Regions from separate parts of the Pseudomonas sp. GNP013 genome, predicted to be linked through region 1. Evidence: predicted binding sites of a transcription regulator. Region 1 holds the regulator's gene; each other region holds the start of a gene.
What was found. The regulator FliA, encoded in region 1, starts transcription of late flagellar genes. The targets are predictions, from matches to a motif close to CTAAAGTTTNNNNNNNNNNNGCCGNTAA.
Positions count from the first base shown of each region.

Region 2: a site for FliA is predicted at 2,432-2,459, ahead of ACXX81_RS10720 (methyl-accepting chemotaxis protein). Genes of this name have one in related genera too.
Region 3: a site for FliA is predicted at 1,610-1,637, ahead of ACXX81_RS09840 (methyl-accepting chemotaxis protein). Genes of this name have one in related genera too.
Region 4: a site for FliA is predicted at 2,987-3,014, ahead of ACXX81_RS17045 (flagellar protein MotY). Genes of this name have one in related genera too.

Region 1 is NZ_JBTGUT010000001.1:1,273,196-1,277,985, reverse strand. Features, by position in the region: gene ACXX81_RS05830 (chemotaxis protein CheA) at 1-1,049, opposite strand, end outside; gene ACXX81_RS05825 (protein phosphatase CheZ) at 1,061-1,849, opposite strand; gene ACXX81_RS05820 (chemotaxis response regulator CheY) at 1,868-2,242, opposite strand; gene fliA (RNA polymerase sigma factor FliA) at 2,409-3,149, opposite strand; gene fleN (flagellar synthesis regulator FleN) at 3,146-3,979, opposite strand; gene flhF (flagellar biosynthesis GTPase FlhF) at 4,085-4,790, opposite strand, start outside.
Region 2 is NZ_JBTGUT010000001.1:2,431,463-2,436,252, reverse strand. Features, by position in the region: gene ACXX81_RS10730 (peptidase U32 family protein) at 1-1,849, opposite strand, end outside; gene ACXX81_RS10725 (RidA family protein) at 1,930-2,310, opposite strand; gene ACXX81_RS10720 (methyl-accepting chemotaxis protein) at 2,502-3,857, shown strand; gene ACXX81_RS10715 (ABC transporter ATP-binding protein/permease) at 3,881-4,790, opposite strand, start outside.
Region 3 is NZ_JBTGUT010000001.1:2,211,198-2,215,987, reverse strand. Features, by position in the region: gene ACXX81_RS09855 (NUDIX hydrolase) at 1-48, shown strand, start outside; gene ACXX81_RS09850 (hypothetical protein) at 247-405, opposite strand; gene ACXX81_RS09845 (histone-like nucleoid-structuring protein, MvaT/MvaU family) at 847-1,212, opposite strand; gene ACXX81_RS09840 (methyl-accepting chemotaxis protein) at 1,683-2,891, shown strand; gene ACXX81_RS09835 (response regulator) at 2,902-3,270, shown strand; gene ACXX81_RS09830 (STAS domain-containing protein) at 3,296-3,583, shown strand; gene ACXX81_RS09825 (chemotaxis protein CheA) at 3,625-4,790, shown strand, end outside.
Region 4 is NZ_JBTGUT010000001.1:3,865,222-3,870,011, reverse strand. Features, by position in the region: gene ACXX81_RS17065 (bacterioferritin-associated ferredoxin) at 43-261, opposite strand; gene ACXX81_RS17060 (peroxiredoxin) at 505-1,107, shown strand; gene rnt (ribonuclease T) at 1,207-1,878, opposite strand; gene pyrC (dihydroorotase) at 1,875-2,921, opposite strand; gene ACXX81_RS17045 (flagellar protein MotY) at 3,078-3,986, shown strand; gene ACXX81_RS17040 (argininosuccinate synthase) at 4,116-4,790, shown strand, end outside.

The sequences.
Region 1 (4,790 bases):
TCGGCCACGGCGGCAGCCGGGGCGCGTGCAGGTGCTGCGGCAGGTGCCGGTGCGGGCTTGGCGGCTGGAGCGGCTGCCGGTGCAGGTGCAGGTGCAGATTTGGCGGCCACAGGCGCAGCAGTCGCCGCTGCGGCCGGGGCCACTTCGGTGAACTTGCCCTTGCCGTGCAATTCGTCGAGCAACGCCTCGAATTCGTGATCGCTGATCAACCCGTCGCCGGCCGGTGCTGCGCTGGCTGCCGGAGCGGCTGGCGCGGCGGCAGGCGCCGTCGCGGCGACTTCCGGCAAGGCATCGACAGCAAAGGTGCCCTTGCCGTGCAATTGATCGAGCAAGGCTTCGAATTCGTCATCGGTGATATCGGTGCTGGCGCTCGCTGCGGCTGCGGGCGGCGCGGCGACCGGTGCCACGGCGTCGGCAGCGAACTGACCCTTGCCATGCAACTGGTCGAGCAGCGATTCGAACTCGGCGTCGGTGATGTCTTCGCTGGTTGGCGCGGCAGGTGCAGCAACCGCTGGCTGTGGCGTCTGCGGTGCTTCGGCCTCGGCCTTCACGGCGTTGAGCGAATCGAGCAACTGTTCGAACTCGCTGTCGGTGACATCCGCCTCGGGCTCAGGCTCGGCCACCGGCGCAGGTGCAGCTTGTACAGCCGGCGCCTCGGCAGCCGGCTCTGCCAGGCGCGCCAGGGCGGCCAGCAGTTCCGGAGTGGCGGCGGTGATCGGGGCACGTTCACGCACTTCGCTGAACATGCCGTTGACCGCATCCAGTGCTTCGAGAATCACGTCCATCAACTCCGAGTCGACCTGCCGTTCACCCTTGCGCAGGATGTCGAACACGTTCTCGGCGATGTGGCAGCACTCAACCAGCTCATGGAGCTGGAGGAAGCCGGCGCCCCCTTTTACAGTGTGAAAACCGCGAAAAATTGCATTGAGCAGGTTCGCATCATCCGGTCGGCTTTCCAGCTCGACCAGTTGTTCGGACAGTTGCTCTAAAATTTCGCCGGCCTCTACAAGGAAATCCTGAAGGATTTCTTCATCGGCGCCGAAGCTCATGTGGGTGCTCCTTAGAAGCCTAAACTGGATAACAGGTCATCGACATCATCCTGACCTGACACAACGTCTTCACGTTTATCGGCATGAATCTGCGGACCTTCACCCTTGGCGAGATGTTTTTGTGGATCTTTTTCCGAGAGGATCGCCGCGCGGTCATGTTCGATGCCGGCAAAACGATCGACCTGCCCGGCCATGAGCACCAGTTTGAGCAGGTTGCTTTCCACTTCGGTGACCAGTTGGGTCACGCGCTTGATCACTTGACCGGTGAGGTCCTGGTAATCCTGGGCCAGCAAAATATCGTTGAGGTTGCTCGCCACCGTGCGGTTTTCCTGTTCGCTGCGCGACAGAAAACCGTCGACCCGACGGGCCAGTTCACGAAACTCTTCAGCACCGACTTCGCGACGCATGAAGCGGCCCCAGTCGTGGCTAAGCGCTTGAGCCTCGGTGGCCATGCCATTGACCAGAGGCGTGGCGTTTTCCACCAGGTCCATGGTGCGGTTAGCCGCCGCTTCGGTCAGCTTGACCACATAGGACAGGCGTTCGGTGGCGTCGGTGATCTGCGAAATTTCTTCGGCCTGGGGCATGTGCGGGTCAATCTGGAAATTGACGATCGCACTGTGCAGCTCGCGCGTGAGCTTGCCCACTTCCTGGTACAGGCCGCGGTCACGGGTCTGGTTAAGCTCATGGATCAACTGCACCGCGTCGCCGAAATGACCTTTTTCAAGGCTGTCGACCAACTGGTGAGCATGTTTTTTCAGGGTCGACTCAAAATCGCCCAATGTTGTTTCTTTATGCTCCATAGCTCCCCCGCGATGGCATTAGCCGTGGATGCGTTCGAAGATTTTTTCGATCTTCTCTTTTAGCGCCAATGCAGTGAATGGCTTGACCACGTAACCGTTTACCCCGGCCTGGGCGGCTTCGATAATCTGTTCACGCTTGGCTTCGGCGGTCACCATCAGTACAGGCAGGCTGCGCAGCTTTTCGTCGGCGCGCACATGGCGCAACAAGTCGATGCCAGTCATGCCCGGCATGTTCCAGTCGGTTACCAGAAAGTCGATGCTGCCGCTGTTGAGGATCGGAATCGCCGTAATGCCGTCGTCCGCCTCGACCGTGTTGGTGAACCCAAGGTCACGCAACAGGTTTTTTATGATCCGCCGCATCGTTGAGAAGTCATCAACGATGAGGATTTTCATGTTCTTGTCCAATTCGACCTCCAAGCAGTCTTAAACGCGCCCAGCACCTGGACGCGCCATTTCAATCAACAGGCGTTACACAAAAAGGACTGCCGGTCCACCACGGGTCGACCCCGCGAAGGTCGTGACCCTCGCGGTATCGTCTGCAGTGTCCCCACACTGCCTGTCAGCGCGCGCGCCACTCTCCCAAACGCCCCCGCAAACGGGCTGCGCACTGGCTATGCAACTGGCTGACACGCGATTCGCTGACCCCCAGGACCTCACCGATTTCCTTGAGGTTCAGCTCTTCGTCGTAGTACAGCGCCAGGACCAGGCGCTCACGCTCCGGCAAGTTGGCAATGGCTTCCGCCAGTGCGCCCTGGAAACGTTCATCTTCCAGGTCGCGTGACGGTTCCATATGCGCACTCGCGCCGTCCTCGTGCAGCCCTTCGTGTTCGCCGTCCTGCAACAGGTCGTCGAAACTGAACAGGCGGCTGCCCAAGGTATCGTTCAAAATCCCGTAATAATCATCGAGACTCAATTGGAGTTCGGCCGCAACTTCGTGATCTTTAGCGTCGCGACCGGTTTTTGCTTCAATTGAGCGAATTGCGTCACTGACCATCCGCGTATTGCGGTGCACCGAACGCGGCGCCCAATCCCCTTTACGCACTTCATCGAGCATCGCGCCACGTATGCGAATACCCGCATACGTCTCGAAACTGGCGCCCTTGCTCGCGTCGTACTTGGTCGACACTTCGAGCAGGCCGATCATGCCGGCCTGGATCAGGTCTTCGACCTGCACACTGGCCGGAAGGCGTGCCAGCAGGTGATAGGCAATGCGCTTGACCAGCGGCGCATAGCGCTCGATCAATTCGCCCTGGCTGTCGCGTGCCGATTTTTTATAGAGGTTGTAGCCGCTGGATGTCATAGCACAGGACCCGCGCTTGTCTGATGCACCAATCGCTCGACGAAGAACTCCAGATGCCCACGCGGGTTGGCGGGCAGCGGCCAGGTATCGACCTTCTGGGCAATCGCCTTGAATGCCAGCGCACACTTGGAACGCGGGAATGCTTCGTAGACCGCACGCTGTTTTTGCACAGCCTTGCGCACGCATTCGTCGTAGGGAACTGCGCCAACGTATTGCAGGGCGACATCGAGAAAACGATCCGTGACCTTGGTCAGCTTGGCGAACAGGTTGCGCCCTTCCTGCGGGCTCTGGGCCATGTTGGCCAGCACGCGGAAGCGGTTCATGCCGTAGTCACGGTTAAGCAGTTTGATCAGGGCGTAGGCGTCGGTGATCGAAGTGGGCTCGTCGCACACCACCAGCAGCACTTCCTGCGCGGCGCGCACAAAGCTGACCACGGACTCGCCGATGCCGGCGGCGGTGTCGATCACCAATACGTCGAGGTTGTCGCCGATATCGCTGAACGCCTGGATCAGGCCGGCATGCTGCGCCGGGCTCAGGTGCACCATGCTCTGGGTGCCGGAGGCAGCCGGCACGATGCGGATCCCGCCGGGCCCCTGCAGCAGCACATCGCGCAGCTCACAGCGCCCTTCGATCACATCGGCAAGGGTATGTTTGGGGGTCAGCCCCAGCAGAACGTCCACGTTCGCCAGGCCCAGGTCAGCGTCCAGCAGCATGACGCGACGGCCAAGCTCTGCCAGGGCCAGGGACAAATTCACTGACACGTTAGTTTTCCCGACGCCACCTTTGCCGCCGGTCACCGCGATCACCTGTACGGGATGCATGCTGCCCATTTTATTTCTTTACCTTGTCTTGCTTAGACGCAGGCTACATGGCTTGGCCGCTTGAATCGCTTGCAGACCATCGATGTAGGTACATTTCACGGTGTTCATCCTGCCTCAACCGACCCGTTTTGCCGGGTTGTGGTAAAGGTCGGCGAACATATCAGCCATCGCTTCCTCGCTAGGCTCGTCTTGCATTTGCACACTCACGGCACGGCTGACCAACTGATGACGACGCGGCAGATGCAGATCATCCGGGATTCGCGGGCCGTCGGTCAGGTAGGCGACCGGTAATTCATGACTGATTGCCAGGCTCAGCACTTCGCCCAGGCTCGCGGTTTCGTCGAGCTTGGTGAGGATGCAGCCGGCCAGACCGCAGCGCTTGTAACTGTGATACGCAGCGGTAAGAACCTGTTTCTGGCTGGTGGTTGCAAGCACCAGGTAATTTTTCGACTTGATCCCACGGCCGGCCAGGCTTTCCAGCTGCATGCGCAACGCCGGGTCGCTGGCTTGCAGGCCGGCGGTGTCGATCAGCACCACGCGCTTGCGCAGCAGCGGGTCGAGGGCGTTGGCCAGGGACTGGCCCGGGTCGACGTGGGTCACCGGCACATTGAGAATGCGGCCGAGGGTCTTGAGCTGTTCCTGGGCGCCGATACGGTAGCTGTCCATGCTCACCAGCGCGATGTTGTTGGCGCCGTACTTGAGCACGTAACGGGCGGCCAGCTTGGCCAGGGTGGTGGTTTTGCCCATGCCGGCAGGGCCAACCATGGCGATCACACCGCCCTCTTCGAGGGGTTCGATTTCCGGGGTGGCGATCATCCGC
Region 2 (4,790 bases), 1.2 Mb from region 1:
TCAACGTCAGCACTTCATCACCGTGTATCAACTGCATCGGCGCCACTTTGGTTTTCACACCCGTCACGCCCTTGGCCTGTTTGGGGCACAGGTTGAACGAGAAACGCAGGCAGTGCTTGGTGATCATCACCGGCACTTCGCCGGTTTCTTCGTGGGCTTCGAAGGCGGCGTCGATCAGCTTCACGCCGTGACGGTGGTAGAAGTCGCGGGCCTTCTGGTTGTAGACGTTGGCCAGGAACGACAGATGCGCTTCCGGGTACACCGGCGGCGGTGTGGTCTCGGCCTTGCGCCCGCCACGAGGGTGCGCGGCAACACGGGCAGCGGTGAGGGCTTCGATCACTTCACGGCGTAAGGCCTTGAGTTGCGAGTTGGGGATGAAGAACGCCTGCGGTGCATCCAGCGCGATATCGGTGGCGTGGTACTCGGTGGTACCGAGCTGGCCGAGCAGGTCACGCAGGGTGTCCAGCGCCTGTTCCGGCTTGTTGGCCACGCCAAACGGGCCGGGCAGGGTGATGCTGGCGCGGATGCCTTCTTCGCTGGTGGCAGTGACTTCAAGCTGCTCTTCGCGCAGGCGCGCCACCCAGGCCAGGCCGATACGGCGTTCGGCCGAGGTCTTGAGCAGGGCCTGTTGCCAGTTGTGGTCCAGGTTGCGGTTCAGCGGATGGTGCGGGCGCAGTTGATGCAGGCCGGCGGGCATCTCGTTCGGCTCGACGCGGTAGCGGTAGCGCTTCTGCCCGTCTTCCTCGAACTCGCCCTTGGGCTCGGCGATGTTGGCGCGAAAGCCCACCACTTCACGCTTGACCAGCACATTGAGTCCGTCGCCGTTGGACAGCGGTTCATGGGTCACCACCTGCAAGTCGCGCTTGCCGGCCTTTTCCACGGTGCCCACCGGCAGGCCGGTGAAGGTCGGGGTGTCGAAGGCGCCGATGTCGATCTTGCGGTCGCTGACAAAGTAATCGGTGCTGCCCCGGTGAAAGGTCTTTTCCGGATCGGGCAGGAAGAAATGCACGGTACGCCCGCTGGACGCGCGCGCCAGATCGGTGCGGTCTTCGAGCACATCGTCCAGACGCTGGCGGTAATAGGCAGTGATGTTCTTCACATAGCCCATGTCCTTGTAGCGGCCTTCGATCTTGAACGAGCGCACGCCGGCTTCGACCAGGGCGCGGATGTTGGCGCTCTGGTTGTTGTCCTTCATCGACAGCAGGTGTTTTTCAAAGGCCACGACGCGGCCCTGATCATCCTTCAAGGTGTACGGCAGGCGGCAGGCCTGGGAGCAGTCGCCACGGTTGGCGCTGCGGCCGTTCTGCGCGTGGGAGATATTGCACTGCCCGGAAAACGCCACGCACAAAGCGCCGTGGATGAAGAACTCAACGGCTGCCTCGGTCTCGTCGGCAATCGCGCGGATTTCCTGCAGGTTCAGCTCGCGGGCCAGCACCAGCTGCGAGAAACCGGCCTGATCGAGAAATTTGGCGCGGGCCAGGGTGCGGATATCGGTCTGGGTGCTGGCGTGCAGCTCGATGGGCGGGATATCCAGCTCCATCACGCCCAGGTCCTGCACGATCAACGCGTCGACGCCGGCGTCGTAGAGCTGATGGATCAGCTTGCGCGCGGGCTCCAGTTCGTTGTCATGCAGGATGGTGTTGATCGTGGTGAAGACGCGCGCGTGGTAACGATGGGCGAATTCCACCAATTGAGCGATATCGCTCACCTCGTTACAGGCGTTATGGCGGGCGCCGAAGCTTGGCCCGCCGATGTAGATGGCGTCGGCGCCATGCAGGATGGCCTCGCGCGCGATGGCGACATCGCGGGCCGGGCTGAGCAATTCAAGGTGATGCTTGGGCAAGGACATAGTTTTTTTAGTCAGGCTTGTCACGGTTGAGGCGCGCATTGTAGCCGTGAAATGCCTGACCGGCATCTACCGCAGGGCTGTCAGGCCTTGGCGGCCATGGCGGTGACTTCCACGCGCATGCCTTTGACGGCCAGTTCAGCCACGCCGACTGCCGCACGCACCGGCCATGGCTTGGCGAAAAAGCGCGTGTACACCGCGTTGAAAGCGGCGCGGTCGGCCATGTCGGTGAGGTAGATGGTCAGGTGCATCACCCGGTCCATCGAACTGCCGGCCTTCTCCAGCGCCACTTTCAGCGCTTGCAGGGTGCATTCGCTTTGCAGGGTGATGTCGCCCAGTTCCAGGCTGCCGTCGGCGTGGGTCGGGATCTGGGTGGACACCAGGATGCCGTTGAAGCCGATAACGTCCGAGGAAATCGAGTCGGCGTCGGGATCAGGGGTGAAGGACAGGTCGTGATTGGCCATGGGCGCCTCTTGTTGGCAAAAAAACAGAGGCGCCATGGTCCCTGAAAAGCCCCGCCGGGGCAAACCCGGGCAGCCGTTGCAGGCGCTTATTTTGACGTCAATAAATAAACAGGCCAGCCGCTTAAAGTCGCGTATTTCGCGGCCGATAGCGGCATTGATACAACTGTTTATCCGCGCGCTGAGGGCACGTCATGTTCAACAAATCACTCAAGACAGAACTGGCGGCCAGGACGGCCGAAGTCACCGAGTACAAAGGACTGATTGCTGCGCTCGAGCGCTCCATGGCCGTGGTCGAATTCGATCTCAACGGCAAGGTGCTGCGCGCCAACGAAAACTTTCTGCGGACCCTGGGCTACAGCGCCGCGCAATTGGCCGGCAAGACCCACCGCGATTTCTGTCTGCCGGCGCTCACGGGCAGCCCGGCCTACGCCACGTTCTGGCAGGACCTCAGGGCCGGCAAGTTTGTGTCGGGCACCTTCAAACGGGTGGACGCAAACGGCAAGGTGATCTGGCTGGAGGCCAGCTACAACCCGGTGCTGGATGAGCGTGGCCAGGTGCTCAAGGTGGTCAAGTACGCCCTGGACGTCACCGCCAACGTTGAGCAGGAGGCCGCCACCCGCAGCAAACTGGTGGCGCTGGACCGCGCGATGGCCGTGATCGAGTTCGACCTCGGCGGCCAAGTACTCGACGCCAACCCCAACTTTCTCAACGTGATGGGCTATTCACTGGCAGAACTCAAGGGCAAGCATCACCGCCTGTTCTGCGAGCCGACGTTGATCAACAGCAACGAATACACCGACTTCTGGCGTCGGTTGAACAACGGCGAGTTTTTCACCGGCCAATTCAAGCGCCTGGGCAAGCATGGCCGCGTGGTGTGGCTGGAGGCCAGCTACAACCCGGTGTTCGACAGCGACGGCAAACTGATCAAGATCGTCAAGTTCGCCAGCGACATCACCGAGCGGGTGGAGAAGTTCGAGGAAGATTCACGCGGCGCCTCCCGGGCCTATCACATCTCGTCCGAAACCGAGCGCTTCGCCGAGCACGGCACCCAGGTGATTCACGACACCGCCACGGAAATGCGCCGCATCGCCGAAAACATCGGCGCTTCCGCCAAGCTGGTGGGGCAGTTGGGCGAGCGTTCCGAGCAGATCACCGCCATCGTCAACACCATTCGCGGGATCGCCGACCAGACCAACCTGCTGGCGCTCAACGCCGCCATCGAGGCCGCGCGGGCGGGGGACCAGGGCCGTGGGTTCGCAGTGGTGGCCGATGAGGTCCGGCAACTGGCCGGGCGCACCAGCCGCTCCACCGCCGAAATTGCCGAAATGATCGGCATGATCCTCTCGGAAACCCGCGATGCGGTCTCCAGCATGAATTCCACTCAGGAAGGCGCGCAACGTGGCGTCAGCCTGGCCGACCAGGCCGGTTCGGTGATCCTGCAGATCCGCACCAGCACCAGCGACGCGGTGCAGGCGGTGAGCATGTTTGCCTCGAAACTGGACGAGTCGGAGGTGATTCCGAAGACCGCCGTGGGCTGGATGGGCTGATCAGCGTGTGCCAGTGAGGGCGCCTAGACCGGCTGCCTCACCGCGCGGCGTACCCATTCCACCTCGTCGCGCAGCTCCAGCACCTGCCCATGAAACCGCTCCAGCGCGGCATTGTGGCCAACGCTGATGAGGATCGTCTGCGGCAGCGTTGCCTTGAGCAACTGGTAGCAACGCGCTTCGTTGGCCGCGTCCATCGCCGCGCTGCTCTCGTCGAGAAACAGCACCGCCGGCCGCGCCAGCAGCGCACGCACAAAGGCGCAGCGCTGTTGCTCGCCGATGCTCAGGGTCTGCGCCCAGTCGCGCTCCTCGGCCAGTTGCGTGCCCAGGTGCGCCAGGTCGAGCTGGTCGAGGAACCGCTGTACCACCGCGTCCTGCTCGGCCGGTGCGGGGTTGGGGTACCAGAGGGTTTCGCGCAGGCTGCCCAGGGGCAGGTAGTTCTTTTGCGAGAGGGTGAGGGCGCGCTCACGGTCATAGGCGACCGACCCCGAGGCATGGTGCCAGAGCCCGGTGAGGGCGCGAATCAGGGTGGACTTGCCATAACCGGACGGCGCGCGGATCAGCAGGCTGTCGCCGGGCTTGAGCGCAAGGTTGAAGCCGCTGAACAGACGGCGGCCGTCCGGCAGCCAGATGTCCAGGTTGCGCACCTGCAAGCCGTCGTGCTGTTGCGTCAGCACGACGGCGGAATCGACCTTGACGTTATCCAGACGCTTCTGGAACCCGTGCAGCCGGTCGATCACCGACTTCCATTCGGCCAGCTCCGGGAATACGCCCACCAGGTAAGCCACGGCCGCATGCACTTCGCCAAAGGCGGCGCTGATCTGCGTCAGACGGCCAAGGGTAAAGACCCCGGCAAAGAACTGCGGCGCCATGATCAACATCGGAATCACCGTGGCGCTGCGCAGGTAGAACGTCGAGTAGCCCATGATCAGCTTC
Region 3 (4,790 bases), 940 kb from region 1:
CCTGAGGGGCTCTCCGAGCTGCTCAAAAGAGCCTCGCTGTTAGGGTGAATGCAGAAGTAGAGCGCAGGCACACTGCTTCGATAACGATGCACGGCGTCGCGAATATTGATCCTGCAATACGCTTCAATACCAGCGATCTCAAAGGCCGCGTGGTGTCCCTCGCGACAATCTACAACTACAAATAGCTTATAAAAACGCGAAAGCCAGTCGCAGGCGACTGGCTCGAATGCAAGGGCTGCCAAGCACTTACGTTGAGCGGCCCTCGCTGCGGTTTTGTTGTTTTTTAACGCCTTTCCCGTTCTTTCGCTCGTATTGATGGTGGATAAACCACACGACCAGCACTACACCGGCCAGACCAAAAATAAACAGCAACAGCTCTATCGCGGGACCTTCATGTGAAAACATCTTTCGTTCCTCGTCCTGAAGTATCGCGCCGCAAAAACGGGCGCCTCCGAAATTGTTTGTAACAATTCATACATTTCCAGAGTAGACGCCAAAACTGTGCGTGACAACCCCGATGGCGCCAGAACCCTTGATCCAGACGTGTCAGTCGTCGAAAACCGTTGCTGCACCCGCATTGAAAAAAGTGCTGCAGTGCTCGTCTCAAGATGTTGCAAGCTCAGATGGGCAGCGACTCTATCGTCCACCTGCTGACGCTTCCGATGTTCAAGGAATACGCGCTGGTTTTCGGGATTTGGGTTTATAGCCTGCAGTTGCGCACTACTGGCTACTTTTCGAACACGTGATGGACAGACGTGTGTTATTGCGCGGAGCCCTGCCGACGCAATAATTAAAATTGAAGCCGAAAAAAAGGGGCCGTTGCGGGCCCCTTTGCACATTCGAGTATTACTTGCTCAGCCATGACTCGACAGTGTCGGCGCCATGTTCGGCTTTCCACTCTTTCAAGCCTTTGTGATTGCCACCCTTGGTTTCAATCGTCTCCCCCGTGTGCGGATTCTTGTAGACCTTTACCTGGCGGGCTTTGCGCGTGCCCGCCTTGGGCGCAGCCACCGGAGCACGTCGGCCGCTTTGCGGATCCAGCAGGTTGATCACATCCTTGAGGCTGTAGCTGTACTTGGCGAGCAAATCGCGAAGCTTGGTTTCGAATTCAATTTCTTTCTTAAGGCCGGCATCGCCTTTTAAGTTCTCCAGCGCTTGAAGTTGTTCAGCGAGATGTTTTTCGAGTTGGCGGAATTCGGCGAGCTTGGACATGGGCATTTCCTGGAGAGTGGATAATTGTGCGGCACATTCAAATGGACACTTGAATAAGGCAGAAGTATCAATCGAATGTAGCGCGCAACAACAGCGTTTATTTGCGGCGAGCTGACTTATTGTGGCGAGCAGGTTTGTTGTGGCGAGCGGGCTTATGGTGGCGAGCGGGCTTGCCCCGCGTTGGGGTGCGAAGCGCCCCCAATCGAGCAAAACGCGGTGTGCCTGATACGGCTCAGCGCCTCGCTTTGGGGCTGCTGCGCAGCCCAACGCAGGACAAGCCTGCTCGCCACAGGAAATCTGCGCTTAACTGAACGGCATTCCCGCTCGCCACGGTGCGATTTCGACACTGACCGGTCACACGAGGTTCATAAACCAGACGGAAGGCGCACGCCGACGTCTAAAGTTGTGACGCACCGCGCAGATAACCCCTATGTCGTTTACATCCGCAACACTGTTCAAGGATCGAACTCATGCCCCCGAGTCAACCCAGCCGTACTGCCCTTGCCGGTCATCCGCGTTTTCGTTGGTTCGCTTTCATCCCGGTCATCCCCGCTGTCATCTGGATACTGTCGCAGTCCACTGCCCCGGCCAACCTTGCGGCCTGCGCCGTGCTGGTGTTGATCGGCCTCGGCGCCTGCGCCTGGAGTGCCGGTGCCCAGCGCGACGCCGTGCAGCGCGCCGTCGCGCTGGCAGAGGATTCAGCGGCGCAGGCGGGCCTGCAGGGTGTGGATTCACGCACCCAGCTCGACGAGATCCTGCTCGGCGCCATGCCGATCTGGGCCAAACAGGTGGAAAGCTCGCGGCAGCAGACCGAAGACGCGATCGTGAGCCTGGCCAATCGGTTCACCGGGATTTCCACGCGTTTGCAGGACACCGTGCAGGCCTCGCAGCAGGCCGCCGGCGAGCTGGATGGGCAGGCCGCCGAGGGCGCGCTCAAAGAGCTGGCCAGCAGCGACAGCGAGCTGAGCCAGGTGATCGATTCGCTCAAGGCCACCCAAACCAGCCGTGACCAGACCCTGACCCAGGTGCGCAGCCTCACGGCCTATACCGGCGAGCTGCGCACCATGGCCGCCGATGTCGCGGCCATTGCCGCGCAGACCAACCTGCTGGCGCTCAACGCCGCCATCGAGGCCGCACGTGCCGGAGAAGCCGGTCGCGGCTTTGCGGTGGTGGCCGATGCGGTGCGCAGTCTGTCGAGCAAATCCAGCGAGACCGGCCAGCAGATGTCGGCCAAGGTCGACATCATCAACAACGCCATCACCCAACTGGTGCAGGCGGCATCCAGCAGCGCCGACCAGGACAGCCACTCCGTTGCCGCGTCCGAGCAGAGCATCCAGCAGGTGCTCGAGCGCTTCCAGAACATCACCGGGCGCCTGGCCGACTCCGCCGACCTGCTCAAGCAGGAAAGCTACGGCATTCGCGACGAGATGACCGAGGTGCTGGTCAACCTGCAGTTCCAGGACCGGGTCAGCCAGATCCTCAGCCACGTGCGTGACAACATGCACGCCCTGCACGAACACCTGTTGCAGGCCAGTCAGTCGCCGGACCAGGCGCTGGTCGTCGACGCGCGCCAATGGCTGGCGAGCATGGAGGCCACCTACGCCACCGACGAACAACGCCGCACCCACCATGGCGAAGCAGCCGCGTCACAGAATTCTCAAGACATCACCTTCTTTTAAGGAGCACACCATGGCGAAGAATGTATTAGTGGTCGACGACTCCAGCAGCGTGCGGCAAGTGGTCGGCATTGCCTTGAAAAGCGCCGGTTACGACGTGATCGAGGCCTGCGACGGCCGGGATGCGCTGGGCAAGCTCACCGGGCAGAAGGTCCACTTGATCATCAGTGACGTGAACATGCCAAACATGGACGGCATCACCTTCGTCAAGGAGGTCAAGAAGCTGGCCAACTACAAGTTCACGCCGATCATCATGCTGACCACCGAGTCCCAGGAATCGAAAAAGGCCGAAGGCCAGGCGGCGGGTGCCAAGGCCTGGGTGGTCAAGCCGTTCCAGCCGGCGCAGATGCTGGCGGCGGTGTCCAAACTGATCCTGCCCTGACCACTGGCGCCATGGAGGGCCTCCCATGCCGATTACCTGCGAAACCGTTGACGGCACCACCTGCGTGGGCATCGACGGTGAACTGACGATCTACACCGTGGCCGAGCTGGCCGCCGCGCTGATGCCGCAACTGGGCACGGCGCCGCGCCTGGCGCTTGACCTGTCCCAGGTCACCGAGATGGACGGCGCCGGCCTGCAATTGCTCGCGGTGATCCACCGCGAAGCCGAGCACCGCGGCACGGTCCTGAGCCTGGCCGGCCAGAGCCCGGCGGTCGAGCAAACCTTCACCTTGTGTGGCGGCGTCGCCTTCTAGCGCCCACCGCCCCGTTCAAAGCACGACAAAGGAGTGTCCAGGTGAGTATCAACCTCGATCAGGCACAACAGACGTTCATCGTCGAGGCACGCGAACTGTTGCAGGCCATGGAGCAATCCCTGCTGCAACTGGAAAGCGAGCCCGGCGATCAGGATGCCATCGGCGCGGTGTTCCGCGCCGCACACACCATCAAGGGCTCCGCCGGCCTGTTCGGCCTGGAGCCGATCGTGAGCTTTACCCACATCGTCGAAGACGTGCTCGACCGCCTGCGCGATGCCAGTGTGGCGGTGGACGCCGCGCTGATCGCAGTGCTGCTCAAGTCCGGCGATCACATGCTCGAGCTGATCGACGTGGTGGCCAGCCGAGGTGAAGCGCTGCAGGCACCTGCGCTGGAGCGCGAAGCGGTGCTGCGCCAGGCGCTGAGTGCCTATCAGGGCGCGGACCACGCGGTGGCCGGCGTGCCGATGACTGCCGTGGTCAACGACACCCAAGGCGACGTGCTGTGGCACATTTCCCTGCGTTTTGGCGTGGACGTGTTCCGCAACGGCATGGACCCGCTGTCCTTTCTGCGCTACCTCGACACCTTGGGCCAGATACTGCAGGTCACCACCCTGACCGACCGCCTTCCGCCCTTGGACAGCTGGGACGCAGAGAGCTGCTACCTGGGCTTTGAGATCGACCTGCGCTCGGCGGCCAGCCACGCCACGCTCAATGAAGTCTTCGACTTCGTGCGCGACGACTGTGAAGTGCACATCAGCGCCATCGACGACACGCCGTTTGAGGAACCACCCAGCGGCATCGAACTGGTGGCGCAATCGGAACACTTGACGCCGGCGCCCCAGCGTGTGGCGACGAGCAGCGAAGCAAAACCCCGCGACGGCAACTATGTAAGGGTCAACGCCGACAAACTCGACGAACTGATCAACCTGGTCGGCGAACTGGTGATCGCCAGCGCCGGCGCCAGCCTGCTGGCGCGCTCGTGCAACAACGACCCGTTGCAGGAGGCCACGTCCACCGTGTCCGGGCTGGTGGAAGAGATCCTCGATGGCGCCCTGCACCTGCGCATGATCCCCATTGGCGACACCTTCAACCGCTTTCGCCGCGTGGTGCGCGACGTCAGCCAGGAACTGGGCAAGGACATCGACCTGCTCATCAGCGGCGCGGAAACCGAACTGGACAAAACGGTGGTGGAAAAGATCGGCGACCC
Region 4 (4,790 bases), 2.6 Mb from region 1:
AAAAAACCGGACTTCGGGTCCGGTTCTTTAAAACACGCCTATTTAAGCGTGTGTAAATTCTGCTGAGTAGGGGAGCGCGCTTTGCGCTGTCTGCAGTTGGGTCAGCGTTTCCCGTACCACTTGCTTGGCGAGGCAGGCACATTTACCACACTGGCTGGCAACGCCGGTGGTTTCGCGCACTTCCTTGTAGCTGCAGCAACCTTCATAGATTGCTTCGCGGATTTGTCCGTCGGTGACGCCAGTACAAAGGCACACATACATAGGGAGAACCATCGCGGTGTGAGGCTTGAATGCGTTGGATCTTAATGTTAACGAGAATGATTGTCAAAGTACATTCACAGGGTATTTCCCGGCGCGGCGCCCGCGCTGACGAACGGTTTTTTCAGTGTATGATGCTCGGTCTTCACGAAGCGTGACTGCGTCACAGCTCTGTCGCTTGAACGCGGCAGACTCAAGGCCGGTCCTGTTACTTCAATCTTCACCCTTAACATCAGGAGATACCCAATGAGCGTACTCGTCGGCAAACAAGCCCCGGATTTCGACGTACCTGCCGTGCTCGGCAATGGCGAAATCGTAGACAGCTTCAAGCTGTCTGAAGCCATCAAAGGCAAATACGGCCTGGTGTTCTTCTACCCGTTGGACTTCACCTTCGTCTGCCCGTCCGAGCTGATCGCTCTGGACCACCGCATGGACGATTTCAAGGCGCGCAACGTTGAAGTGGTTGCCGTGTCCATCGACTCCCATTTCACCCACAACGCGTGGCGCAACACGGCCATCAACGATGGCGGCATCGGCAAAGTCAAATACACCATGGCTGCCGACATGAAGCACGAGATTGCCAAGGCCTACGACGTTGAATCCGAAGGCGGCGTGGCGTTCCGTGGCGCGTTCCTGATCGACGACAAGGGCGTTGTGCGCTCGCAGATCATCAACGATCTGCCGCTGGGGCGTAACATGGAAGAGCTGATCCGCCTGGTCGACGCGCTGCAGTTCCACGAAGAGCACGGTGAAGTCTGCCCTGCCAACTGGAAAAAAGGCGACAAGGGCATGACCGCTTCCACCGAAGGTGTTGCGGCTTACCTGACCGAGAACGCCGGCAAGCTGTAAGCCGAATTCGAGGTACAAAAAAACCGGCCTGTGAGGGCCGGTTTTTTTATGCATGCATGGGAAATGGCTTTTGTCGGAGTGGGCTTGCTGCCACCCGTCTCAGTCGCCGAAGTCTTCCCAGCCGCCCATCTGCTTCCAGCGGTTAACGATGCCGCAGAACAGCTCGGCGGTCTTCTCGGTGTCGTAGCGCGCCGAGTGAGCCTCGCGGCCGTCAAAGTCGATACCGGCGGCCTGGCAGGCCTTGGCCAATACCGTTTGACCATAGGCCAGGCCGGCGAGGGTGGCGGTGTCGAAGCTGGAGAAGGGGTGAAACGGGTTACGCTTCATGTCCAGGCGCGCCACGGCGGCGTTGAGGAAGCCCAGGTCGAAGCTGCTGTTGTGGCCAACCAGGATCGCGCGTTTGCAGCCATTGGCTTTCAATGCCTTGCGTACGCCACGGAAGATATCGGTCAGCGCCGCTTCTTCACTGACCGCCATGCGCAGCGGATGGTCGAGCTTGATTCCGGTGAACTCCAGGGCGGCCGCTTCGATGTTCGCGCCTTCGAACGGCTCGACGCGGAAGAAATGCGTGTGTTCGGCAAACACGAAACCCTGCTCATCCATGCCGATGGTGGTGGCGGCAATTTCCAGCAAGGCGTCGGTGGCGCAGTTGAAGCCACCGGTCTCTACGTCGATGACAACCGGCAGATAGCCGCGAAACCGCTCGGCCATCGGATGGCGAGAGCCGCCACCGCTGTGCTCGTGTTCGTCGTCGTAATGGTCTTCACTCACTTGCTTTCCTCCAGCAGGCGCCAGCGCAGTGTTTCACCGGCGCGCAGCGGGATTACGGTCAGCTCGCCAAACGGCAGGCTGGCAGGGGCGGTCCAGTCTTCGCGGACCAGGGTGATGCGGTCGGTATTGGCCGGCAGGCCGTAAAAGCGCGGGCCATTGAGGCTGGCGAACGCTTCGAGCTTGTCCAGCGCATTGCGTTGTTCGAAAGCTTCGGCGTACAGCTCGATGGCAGCAAATGCGGTGTAGCAACCGGCGCAGCCGCAGGCGGCTTCCTTGGCATGCTGGGCGTGGGGCGCCGAGTCGGTGCCGAGGAAGAACTTCGGGCTGCCACTGGTGGCGGCGTCCAGCAAGGCGACCTGATGGGTGTTGCGCTTGAGGATCGGCAGGCAATAGAAGTGCGGTCGAATCCCGCCCACCAGCATGTGGTTGCGGTTGTACAGCAGGTGATGGGCGGTGATGGTCGCGCCGACGTTTTCCGAGGCTTCGGTGACGAACTGCACGGCATCAGCGGTGGTGATGTGCTCGAACACTACCTTGAGGGTCGGGAACAGCTCGACCACGCGACGCATGTGCTCGTCGATGAAGATCTTCTCGCGGTCGAACACATCCACGTCGCCACGGGTGACTTCACCGTGGATCAACAATGGCATGCCGACCTCTGCCATGGCTTCGATGGCCGGCAGAATCTTGTCGATGCTGGTCACGCCGGAGTCGGAGTTGGTGGTGGCGCCCGCCGGATACAGCTTGGCGGCGTACACAAAACCGCTGGCACGGGCTTCGCGAATTTCTTCAGGCTGGGTGCGGTCGGTGAGGTAGAGCACCATCAACGGTTCGAAGTGGCTGCCGGCCGGTCGTGCAGCGAGGATGCGCTGGCGATAGGCGTCGGCTTGCGCGGCATTGCGCACCGGAGGTACCAGATTGGGCATGATGATGGCGCGGCCAAACGTGCGCGCTACATCGGCCACGGTGTGGGGTAACGCAGCACCATCGCGAAGATGAATATGCCAGTCGTCGGGACGCAGCAGGGTCAGGCGGTCGGACATTGGGAATTCCAGGCGGGTCAATCTGGTGGGAATGCTACCGGAAAAGACTGTTGCAGGCACTCGCTATCAAGTTTTGCAGGATGCGACCGATAGCTGGGGGTATGCCTTAACGACGTATGACGCCTTGATGTGTTGTAGAAACCAGTGGAGCCGCCCGTGCGCCAGCATTATCTAGCCCTGCTCAGTGTGTTCGCCAGCCTGCCTGCAATGGCCCTCACGTTCCAGACACGTCTGGAGAACATTGAGTGGAAGGTGGAAGGCGATCAGTTCGAGTGCCGCCTGACCCAGCCGATCACCGATTTCGGCTCGGGTGAGTTCGTGCGCCGTGCCGGCGAGCAGGCGACGTTTCGCCTCAAAGCCTATAACGGTGCACTCGGCGCAGGCTCGGCGACGCTGCTGGCGGCCGCTGCACCGTGGCAGCCGGGGCGCGGCGATATCAATCTGGGCGCGGTGCGGGTCGGCAGTGGCGATGTGCTGTTTAACAGTTCCCAGGCCCAGGCCGGGCGCCTGTTCACTGGCCTGCTGGAAGGGCGCAGCCCCACTGTGCGCCATTACGGGCGCGAGGGCGGCTACTCGGAGGTTCGCCTGTTGCCAGTGAAATTCAACAAGGCCTACAACGACTATCAGGTGTGCACCGCCAAGCTGTTGCCGATGAATTACGACCAGGTCAAACAGACCGAAGTCGGCTTCCCTGGCGGTGGCGTTGAACTGGACTCTGCTGCCAGGCAGAAGCTGTCGGTGATTCTTGCGTACCTGAAAGCCGATCCCACGGTTAACCATGTGGAGTTGAACGGTCACTCCGACAACAGCGGCAATCGCCTGACCAACCGCGACGTCTCGCGCCGCCGTGCCCTGGCGGTGATGGACTACTTCAAGGCCAATGGCATCCCGGAGTCGCAGATCACCCTGCGATTCCACGGTGAAAGCTATCCGCTGGCGCCCAACACCAACGCGGCCAACCGTGCGCGCAACCGTCGTGTGAACATTCAGCTTGAACGCGTGGCGGCCCCCGAAAAACCGGCACCGCAGGCTACCGCTCTAGGCAATCCGGCACACACTTCATAAGGTGCGACCCTCGGTCGCGCCGTCGACATAATCTGTCGCTTTATCTTCATTTGCTGTCGCGCCCCTGTAAATTCACGGTTTTGATCGGTAGAATCGTCGCCTTTCCGTACAACCCCGTGGAGTGATGGCATGGCCGACGTAAACAAGGTCGTTCTCGCGTATTCCGGCGGCCTGGACACTTCGGTGATCCTCAAGTGGCTGCAGGATACTTATAACTGTGAAGTGGTGACCTTCACCGCTGACCTGGGTCAGGGCGAAGAGGTCGAACCGGCACGTGCCAAGGCGCAAGCCATGGGCGTGAAAGAGATCTACATTGACGACCTGCGCGAAGAGTTCGTCCGCGATTTCGTCTTCCCGATGTTTCGCGCCAACACCGTCTACGAAGGCGAGTACCTGCTGGGTACCTCCATCGCACGTCCGCTGATTGCCAAGCGCCTGATCGAAATCGCCAACGAAACCGGCGCCGACGCCATTTCCCATGGTGCGACCGGCAAGGGCAACGACCAGGTGCGTTTCGAATTGGGCGCCTACGCCCTCAAGCCAGGCGTGAAAGTGATTGCACCGTGGCGTGAATGGGACCTGCTGTCCCGTGAAAAGCTGATGGATTACGCTGAAAAGCACGCAATCCCGATCGAGCGCCACGGCAAGAAGAAGTCCCCGTACTCGATGGACGCCAACCTGCTACATATCTCCTATGAAGGCGGCGTGCTGGAAGACACCTGGACCGAGCACGAAGAAGACATGTGGAAGTGGACCGTCTCCCCGGAGAACGCTCCCGACAAGCCGCAATACCTGGAACTGACC